One region of the Algihabitans albus genome, then DNA from elsewhere that is predicted to be linked to it. Evidence: riboswitches for the same ligand, from Rfam matches in the RefSeq annotation. Region 1 holds a riboswitch; each other region holds the start of a gene.
What was found. A riboswitch is a leader RNA that binds a small molecule or an ion and turns the genes downstream of it on or off. The one in region 1 is predicted to bind cobalamin.
Positions count from the first base shown of each region.

Region 2: another riboswitch for cobalamin. It lies ahead of DBZ32_RS17110 (DUF1636 family protein); the one in region 1 lies ahead of DBZ32_RS19390 (TonB-dependent receptor plug domain-containing protein).
Region 3: another riboswitch for cobalamin. It lies ahead of DBZ32_RS17495 (energy-coupling factor ABC transporter permease); the one in region 1 lies ahead of DBZ32_RS19390 (TonB-dependent receptor plug domain-containing protein).

Region 1 is NZ_QXNY01000007.1:26,811-30,079, reverse strand. Features, by position in the region: gene DBZ32_RS19390 (TonB-dependent receptor plug domain-containing protein) at 1-1,381, opposite strand, end outside; cobalamin riboswitch at 1,573-1,777, opposite strand; gene DBZ32_RS19385 (tartrate dehydrogenase) at 1,830-2,891, opposite strand; gene DBZ32_RS19380 (alpha/beta fold hydrolase) at 2,891-3,269, opposite strand, start outside.
Region 2 is NZ_QXNY01000006.1:73,007-76,275, forward strand. Features, by position in the region: gene DBZ32_RS17100 (cobyric acid synthase) at 1-785, opposite strand, end outside; gene cobO (cob(I)yrinic acid a,c-diamide adenosyltransferase) at 874-1,482, opposite strand; cobalamin riboswitch at 1,522-1,740, shown strand; gene DBZ32_RS17110 (DUF1636 family protein) at 1,873-2,247, shown strand; gene cobW (cobalamin biosynthesis protein CobW) at 2,240-3,269, shown strand, end outside.
Region 3 is NZ_QXNY01000006.1:149,053-152,321, reverse strand. Features, by position in the region: gene DBZ32_RS17500 (CaiB/BaiF CoA transferase family protein) at 1-1,026, opposite strand, end outside; gene DBZ32_RS17495 (energy-coupling factor ABC transporter permease) at 1,200-1,883, opposite strand; cobalamin riboswitch at 1,940-2,151, opposite strand; gene DBZ32_RS17490 (acyl-CoA dehydrogenase family protein) at 2,209-3,269, opposite strand, start outside.

The DNA of each region.
Region 1 (3,269 bases):
CGACGAAGGTGCCGGGGTCGAAGCCGAACAGCTCGAAGAAGGTCGGCGCCTTGATGCCGGTGCCGTAGCTGGCGTGCAGGCGCGAACCGGTCTCCGGCACGTCGAAGGAGCCGGTGACGCGATAGGTCGTGGCGTCCTCGAACTCCTCGAACGCGTCGTGCCGCAGGGAGCCGCTGAGGAACAGGCGTTCGAAGGCCTGTAGGCGGTACTCGCCGACGACGGCGTAGTTGGTGGTCCGCTCTTCCCGGTCGGCGGTGGGGACGAAGGGCTGGATGTTCTCGAAGCGCTCCTGCTCGACCTCGCCGAAGACGGTGAAGCCGTGCACCGTCTCCAGCAAGTTGGGCGTCTCAAGCGTGACGTTGCTCTGATAGTCCAGCTTGCGTTTGCTGCCCACGCTGCCCGAGGTCAGCGCACCGCCGTCGAAGCGGTCGAGGTCGGAGCGGGTGAAGGCGCCGCCCAGGGTCTGTTCCCAGGCACCGCCGAAGAGATCGAGCTGGCCCTCGGCCCGCAGACTGAGGTCGCGGATCTCGTTGTAGGTGTCGGCGTCGATCGCCTCGCCCGTCGTCACGAAGTCCTGGCCGTCGGTCTCGAGTTCCCGGTCCACGAGACGGCCGTTGACGCGGAACTCAAGATCGTCGACCGGCCGGTAAGCGCTGCGGAAGTTCGCGGAGATCGCTTGGCTGAAGTCGTTTTCGTCGCCGCTCGGCGAGAGATCGAATCCGGCGGTCTCGAAGGCTTCGATCCCGACCCGCAGGTCGAAGTCCTCGAAGCCGGCGTTGGCGCTGCCGCGCAGGTTCTTGGTCGCGAAGGAGCCGCCCTCGGCCGCCAGCGAGGCGGCGAAGCCCGGCCGCGCCGCTTTCGTGGTGATCGAGATGACGCCGCCGATCGCCTCGCTGCCGTAGAGCGCGCTCTGGGCGCCGCGCAGGATCTCGATCCGCTCGATATCGTTGGTCAGCAACTGCGAGAAATCGAACTCGCTGCCGTTGAAGGGGTCGCCAACCTCCATGCCGTCGATCAGCACCAGGGTGTGGTTGGCCTCGGCGCCGCGGATGCGAACCTGGGTGAGGCCTCCGAAGCCGCCGGTCCGGTTGACCGAGACCCCCGGCACCTCGCGCAGCACGTCGGCGACGAAGCGGCTCTGCTTGTTCTCCAGCTCCTCGCCGGTGATCACGGTAACGGCACTGCCGACCGCCACCGAAGGCAAGGGCACGCGGCTGGCCGAGACCACCACCTCCGGCACTTGGGGAACGGAACCCTGGACCAAGTTGTCCGAAGCCGCGCTCTCCTGCGCAGCGGCCGAAGACAGGTTCAGCACGGCCATGGCCGTGCCGGCGACAAGGGCGCCGCGAAGGGCGGCACCCGGGACCCTAAACTGAGACATCTGGAACTCCCGCTTGACTCGGTGACCGTTGCTGGCCGGTCACGCCGCGCGGGAAGCGCCGCGAAAGGCGCTGGTAGGTCTGTTGGATCTATCCGACACCCCGACACCGGAGTCCCCCCACGACGGCACGACCGAAGGCCGCGTCACCGCAAACGGGTTTCCGTCCCACCGATACACCCCGATCGGCGGAAAGGGTGACGCTTGCGACGGCAGGTCTCCTGGCTCGCGGGTCTTCGCCCTTGATGCGTCCGGCCTTCCCAGTTTCCCAGTGGCCGTCGTGGACGCGGGGGCTCGCCGCTTACAGTTGCGGGGACAGCCGGGGCTTTGGCGCTGCATGCCTCACCCCGTTCCCTCTTGCCTCCCCGTCTCCGGGGAACCATCGCCACGCGAACGCTACTCCAATCCCCTCAACGGCGAAAGAGGGGAGGCGAAAGAGAGAGCGCTAGCTCTAGCCGACAGCCTCGAGGATCGCGGCGGCGGCGCTCAGGGTATCGGCCGTCCCGCCGAGGTCGCGGGTGCGGGTTTCCGGCCGCTCCAGCGAGGTCTCGACGGCGGCGATCAAGGCCCGGGCGGCTTCGGCCTCGCCGAGGTGGTCCAGCATCATCGCGGCCGTCCAGACCGCCGCGACGGGATTGGCGATACCCTGGCCGGCGATGTCCGGCGCCGAACCATGCACCGGTTCGAACAGCGAGGGGAACATGCGCTCGGGATTGAGATTGGCCGCCGGCGCGATGCCGATCGAACCGGCGACCGCCGGGCCGAGGTCGGACAGGATGTCGCCGAAAAGGTTGGAGCCCACCACCACGTCGAACCAGTCGGGGTGCAGGACGAAGTGGGCGGTCAGGATATCGATGTGGAACTGCGCGCCGGTCACCTCCGGATGACGCGCCTGCGCGGCCGCGAAGCGCTCGTCCCAGAAGGGCATGGTGTGAACGATGCCGTTCGACTTGGTGGCGGAGGCGACCTTGCCGCGCCGCGTCTTCGCCAGTTCGAAGGCATAGTCCATGATGCGGTCGGTGCCACGGCGGGTGAAGACCGAAAGCTGGCTCGCGGTCTCCTGATCGGTGCCGTGGTAGAGCCGTCCGCCGATCTCCGAATACTCGCCCTCGACATTCTCGCGCACCACGACGAAGTCGATGTCCTCGGGCCCGCGCCCGGCCAGCGGCGAGGTCACGCCGCGCAACAGGCGCACAGGCCGTACATTGGCGTAGAGATCCAGCTCGCGCCGCAGTGGAATCAGCAAGCCCCAAAGCGACACATGGTCCGCTACGCCCGGATAGCCGACGGCACCGAGATAGATGGCGTCGTGCCCCTTCACCTGGGCGACGCCATCCTCCGGCATCATGCGCCCGGTCTCGGCATAGCGCTCGCAGGACCAGTCGAACTCGGTCCAGGCGACCCCGAAACCATGCCGGGCGGCCACCGCCTCGATCGCGCGCTGGCCGACCGGGATCACCTCCCTGCCGATACCGTCGCCGGGAATGGACGCGATGCGGTAGGTCTTTGCCATCACGCGGGGGACCCTTCGGAGAAGAACTGCATCAATCTGTCGGCGACGAGCTCGGGCAGCTCCTCGGCCAGGTAGTGACCGCCGGGCAGCGCCTCGCCGCGGACATCCTCGGCCCGCAGTCGCCAGAGCGCCAGGCAGTCGAAATGCGCCGCGATGGCACCTTTCTCGGCCCAGAGCGCCAGCAGCGGGCAACTCAGCTTCAGGCCGCCGTCGGCGTCGTCGTGGGCGATGTCGAGGCCGGCCGCCGCCCGATAGTCCTCGCAGCTCGCATGGATCGTCGCCGGATCGCGAAAGGCCGCCAGATAGTCTTCCAGCGCCTCGGCCGCGAAGACAGTCAGCCCCGCCGGACCGGAGCCGCATTTCTTGCGCCAGAAGGCT
Region 2 (3,269 bases), on a different contig from region 1:
TCCAGATCGTCGAAGTTGGCGATGCGCGACAGCGCCAGGCAAACCACCTTCAGGCCCTCGCTGCCAGGGCTTTCCGGCAGGTCGAGGGCATCCTCGGCCGGCAGGCGCCAGGCCTCGGGAAAGTGAGGCAGAACGCCGAATCCCGGCCAACCGGTGGAGCGTTCGATGACGCGGTAGCCCTCGTCGAACAAGCGCGGATCGCCGCGAAAGCGATTGATCAGAAACCCGGCGACGGTGGCGGCATCGGCCGGATCGATCACCGCCTGCGTGCCGACCAGTTGCGCGATCACGCCGCCCCGCTCGATGTCCCCGGCCAGGATCACCGGCACGCCGGCGGCGCGCGCAAACCCCATGTTGGCGATGTCGCCTTGGCGCAGATTGACCTCGGCCGGGCTGCCGGCGCCTTCGACCACGACCAGATCGTATTCGTCCTTCATGCGTGCAAAGCTCGCGAGCACCTGCTCCAGCAGCCGGGGCTTGAGGGCCGCGTAGTCGCGCGCGAGCACGTTCGTCACCCGTTGTCCCAGGACCACGACCTGGGCCCCCACGTCGGTTTCCGGCTTGAGCAGGACCGGATTCATGTCGACCCGAGGCTGCAGGCCGCTGGCGAGCGCCTGCAGGGCCTGGGCACGCCCGATCTCGCCGCCCTCGACCGTCACCGCGGCATTGTTCGACATGTTCTGAGGCTTGAAGGGAGCGACTCGCACTCCGCGCCGCCGCGCGGCGCGGCAGAGCCCGGCGACCAGCAGCGACTTGCCGACGTTCGAGCCGGTCCCCTGGATCATCAAGGCCCGCGCCACGCCCGGACTCACTCGGCGCGGCGGGAGAGGGCGCCGGCATGCGCGGCGGACGGTCGAGGAGAGTCCCGCACCGTCAGAACTCCACGCCGGGCTGGGCCTTGATGCCGGCGCGAAAGGGGTGCTTCACGAGGGTCATCTCGGTGACCAGGTCCGCAATCTCGATCACCTGCGGCTTGGCGTTGCGGCCGGTCAGAACGACGTGGGTCATCTCCGGCCTCTCTCGTGTCAGGAATGCGACGACCTCGCCGGTATCCAGGTAGTCGTAGCGCAGGGCGATGTTGATCTCGTCCAGCAGGACCATGCGAACGGCGGGGTCGCGGATCAAGGTCTTCGCGGCCTCCCAACCCGCCCGGGCGGCGGCGATGTCCCGGTCGCGATCCTGGGTTTCCCAGGTGAAGCCCTCGCCGGAGACGATGAAGCGACACTGATCCGCGAAGTTCTGGCGCAGAAAATCGCGTTCGCCCGTGGCCCAGGTTCCCTTGATGAACTGTACGACCGCGCAGGGCATGTCGTGCGCGATACAGCGCATGATCATGCCGAAGCCGGAGGAGGACTTGCCCTTGCCGGCGCCGGTATGGACGATGATCAGCCCTTTTTCCTCGGTCTTGCTTTCCATCATCCGGTCACGGGCGGCCTTGATCTTCTTCATTCTTTGCCGGTGATGCGCGTTCACGTCGTCCATGGCGGCCTCTCCCGTGCTTGACAAGACAGTGTCTTATCACGCATTGCAGGAGGTGCTGGTGCCTGTCAACGACAGGTGAAAAGGGAATGCGACAGAGTCCACCTCAGGGTGACTCAAGCGCAGCCGCCCCCGCGACCGTGACCGGAGAGGTCGCCCACTGCCACTGGCCGAAGATGGCTGGGAAGGCTGGGTGACCGCCGGGGCCGAAAGGCCCCGATATCCGCAAGCCGGGAGACCTGCCAGCACGATACGACGTGAACCGGACGGGGTGTTCCGGTGACGGGTCCGGCGTTCGCTTTACCCGCCATCCGCCCTCGTCCCTTTTTGGAAGGGACGAAAGATGATCGACAGGCAGTCAAGGCACGGCGTCTGCGGCTTGGCGCTGCGCCAATGAGCGGACCTATCGAACTCCTGGTCTGCACGACCTGCCGGCGTGGTCAACCGCTGGAGACGGACAGGCCCGTCGCGGGCGCCCTCCTTCATAGCGCTCTGGCCGACCGGACTTTGCCGCAGGATATCGACCTGCGCGCCGTGGAGTGTCTGTCGAACTGTTCGCAAGGCTGTTCGATCGTGCTGCGCGGCAGGGGCCGCTGGACCTACGTCTACGGCAACCTCGACGAAACGCACGATATCGACGGGATCGTCGATGGCGCCGCGCGCTATCTCGCGACGCCCGATGGCATCGTGCCTTGGCGCGAGCGCCCTGCGAAATTCCGCAAGAACTGCATTGCCCGCATCCCGCCCTTGGAGATCGCAGATGACTGATCTGTCGAAACTGCCCGTCACGGTGGTCACCGGTTTCCTCGGGTCCGGGAAAACAACCCTGATCCGCCACCTGCTGCAGAACCCCGGCGGCAAACGTCTGGCCGTGGTGGTCAACGAGTTCGGCGATGTCGGCGTCGACGGCGAGATCCTGAAGTCCTGCGCCGTCCCGGACTGCCCGGCCGAGAACATCGTGGAACTGGCCAACGGCTGCATCTGCTGCACCGTCGCGGACGACTTCATTCCGACCATCGAAGCCTTGATGGCGCTGGATCCGCGTCCCGACCATATCCTGATCGAGACCTCGGGCCTGGCTCTGCCTAAGCCGCTGCTCAAGGCCTTCGACTGGCCCGACATCAAGTCACGCATAACGGTCGACGGCGTGATCGCGCTGGCCGATGCCGAAGCGGTGGCCGCCGGCCGTTTCGCGCCCAATACCGCGGCCGTCGAGGCTCAGCGCCGGGCCGACGACAGCCTGGATCACGAAACACCCTTGTCCGAAGTCTTCGAGGATCAAATCGCCTGCGCCGATATCGTGCTTCTGACCAAGCCGGACTTGGCGGGAGAAGCCGGGATCGCCCGCGCGCGCGACGCCATCGCGGCGGAGACGCCGCGTCGTCTGCCGATGATCGAGGTGGCGGAGGGCAGCGTCGACCCGCGCATCGTTCTGGGCCTGGGCGCCGCCGCCGAGAACGATCTGGACGCGCGCCCGTCGCATCACGACTCGCCCGATGGCGACGATCACGACCACGAAGAGTTCGAGAGCCTGATCGTCGATCTGCCGGAGCAGTCGGACCCGCTCGCCCTGGCGGCGCGGATCGAGGCGCTGGCCGAGCGGCAGGACATCCTGCGGGTCAAAGGCTACGCCGTCGTCTCTGGAAAGCCTCTGCGCCTGTTGGTCCAGGCGGTCGGCGCGCGCGTGCGGACCCAGTACGACCGGCCCTGGCGGCCGGACGAGGCCCGGCAGGGCCGCCTGGTGGTGATTGCCGAACACGATACGCTCGATGAAAAGGCGGTCCGTACGG
Region 3 (3,269 bases), on a different contig from region 1:
GGCCGGCGTCGCCACCACCGCGCGCCGAAGCTGCGGGTGGCCGGCGAGATCGGCCAGGCTGTTGACCCGGCCGTAGGCGATCTTCGCCCGCTCCAGCCGCGCGACGACTTCGGTCCGCTCGAGGCGCCCCCAGACGGCGGCGATCTCCGCGTCGAGGGCCGGGCGGTTCGCGACCCGTGCGGAGGTATCCGCGAAGCGCGGATCGCCGGCAAGATCCGGACGCTCCAGAACCTCCACGCAGAAGCGATGCCATTCCCGCTCGTTCTGGATCGACACCACCACCTCGCCATCGGCCGCCGCATAGGCGCCGTAGGGCGCGATGGACGGGTGGTTGAGCCCGACGCGGCGGGGCGCCTGGCCGCCGTGGCTCTGCTGCAGCAAGGGCACGGTCATCCAGTCGGCCAGAGCGTCGAACAGGGACACCTGGATCGCCTTGCCGCAGCCGCTTCCGGCCCGCTCCAGCAGTGCCTCCAACACCGCCATATAGCCATACATGCCGGCAGCGATGTCGCAGACCGAAACGCCGACGCGCCCCGGTCCCGCCGGATGGCCGGTGATCGCGGCAAGGCCCGTTTCGGCCTGGATCAGCAGGTCGTAGGCCTTCATATCGCGATAGGGACCTTCTTCGCCGTAGCCGGAGATATCCAGGGTGATCAGCCGCGGATCGGCCTCGCGCAGGGCCTGCGACCCGATTCCCAGCCGTCCCGCCGCGCCCGGCGCCAGGTTCTGGATGAAGACGTCGGCGCGGTCGATCATGCGCCGCAGCACCGCGAGGTCTTCGGGGTCCTTCAGATCGAGCGCCACGGACTCCTTGCCGCGATTGAGCCAGACGAAGTAGGCGCTCTCTCCCTTCGCGGTCCGGTCATAGCCGCGCGCGAAGTCGCCTTCCGGCCGCTCCACCTTGATGACGCGGGCACCGGCATCGGCCAGCTTGCAGGCACAGTAGGGCGCGGCCACGGCCTGTTCGACCGAGACCACCAGCAATCCCTGCAGCGTCTTGCGGCCCGGCCTCTCGTGGGGCGTCACGGCCTCCTCCCCTAACGGTCTCGCCGTCTATCGCGGCAGGTCACTCTAAGCCCGGCGAGGGACGACGCAAAGCCGCTGCGGGATCGGAGCCAGGAGGGGACACCGACCGGGAGACGCGGAACGCCTCTTCTCCTCAAAGCCAAGCGCCGTGCGGCGTCGGGAGGCGCGACGGCTCAGGTCGCCGGGTGATAGAGGCGGCGATACAGCAAGCCGCTCCCGACCAGAGGCGCGAGTACTTTGGCACCTGCGAGAACGGCGAGGTCGGCGAGCGGTTCGACCAGTACAATCAATGCATAAGCCGCCCCGAAGGACAGGACGTTGGAGACATTCTCGCCGCCGAAGCCCTGACCGTAGAAGGCCCAGAAGGCCACCCAGGCGATGATACCGCCCTGATAGGCCGAGGACAGCGCGAGAGCCTGCCAGTACTTGATCTCCACATAGGGCGTGTGCGCGGGAATGATCCGCTTGGCCAGGAGACCGATCAACCAGAGAGGCACGATCAGCGTGGTGGCGTTCATCGCGTACTGCGGCAGGTCGCCGGGCGCGAACAAGAGCCCCTGTAGCAGTAGCCCCGCCGCCAGACCGATCGCCGCCGGACCGGCGCCGAAGATCAGATAAAGTGTCGAGCCAAGGATGAAGTGAACTTCCGACACGCCCACCGGATAGTGCGGGAGGACCTCAAAGAAACAGAAGACCAGCGCCGTGGTGGCGATGGAGCGCGCCACGAGCGCGACGGCACCGCCATCGTTCCGAAGCGTGTCCAGCGCCATTTTTGCCGCGAGCCCGACGGCAACCGCGCCGGTTCCATAGCTGAGCGCGATCTTGGCGCCGTCGACGACACCGGGTTCGATATGCATGCTTCACTCCATCCTTGCCGCACCCACCGTGCGGGAGACTTGTCGATGGCACCGACCGGTGCCGGTTCAAGATGGCAGGTCTCCTGGCTCGCGGCTCGGCGCTTGTCCGCCCTTCCCGGCCGAACGGCCAGTGGATCTGCGGAGTCTGCTCGCCACTCACAGTTGCGGGGGCAGCCACGGCCTTGCCGCCCTCTCGGACGGCGCACCGTGTTCCCTATTACTCCGCCTCGCCGACCGGTCCGGCGGAACCATCGGGAGAGTCCTTAGAGCAGGCGAAGTCCCTCAGCAAGTCGTTTGACCTTTGCCGGATCAAGGGTCTCCCAGCCTAGTAGCTCTTGGGCAGGCCGAGCACCTGCTGACCCAGATAGGCGAGGATCAGGTTGGTGGAGATCGGCGCGACCTGATAGAGCCGCGTCTCGCGGAACTTGCGCTCGACGTCGTACTCCTCGGCGAAACCGTAGCCGCCATGGGTCTGCAGGCAGACCTCGGCGGCGGCCCAGGAGGCCTCGGCCGCCAGCAGCTTGGCCATGTTGGCCTCCGGCCCGCAGGCCTCTCCGGCGTCGAACTTGGCCGCCGCCTCGCGCACCATGCCCATGGCCGCGCGTAGCTGCGCGTAGGCCTTGGCGAGAGGAAACTGGACGCCCTGGTTCTCTCCGATGGCCTTGCCGAAGACCCGGCGCTCGGTCGCGTAGTCCCGCGCCTTGGTAACGAACCAGCGGCCATCGCCCAGGCATTCGCTGGCGATCAGGATCCGCTCGGCGTTCATGCCGTCGAGGATGTAGCGAAAGCCCTCGCCCGCCTCGCCGATCAGCGCCTCGCCGGGCACGTAGAGGTCCTCGAAGAAAACCTCCGTGGTGGAGTGGTTGAGCAGCGTGCGGATCGGCCTGATGACGACGCCCCGGCCGACGGCGCCGCGCAAGTCGATCAGGAAGACCGACAGGCCCTTGCCGCGCCGCGCGACCTCCTCCTTCGGCGTGGTGCGCGCCAGCAGGATCATGAGATCGGAATGCTCGGCCCGGCTGGTCCAGACCTTTTGACCGTTGACGCGGTAACCGCTGCCGTCGCGCGTCGCCGTGGTCGAGAGGTCGAGCGTGTCGCTGCCACTGGTCGGCTCGGTCACGCCGAAGGCCTGCAGGCGCAGGGCGCCGCGCGCGATCTCGGGCAGGTAGGTCGCCTTCTGCGCGGCGCTGCCGTGCCGCAGCAGCGTGCCCATGGTGTACATCTGGGCATGCGCCGCGGCGGCGTTGCCGCCGGAAGCGTGGATTTCCTCCAGGATCGCGCAGGCCGCCGCCAGCGGCAGGCCGGAGCCGCCGTAGTCTTCCGGAATCACCGCCGCGAGATAACCGGCCTCCGTCAGCGCCTGCACGAAGTCCGCCGGATATGCGC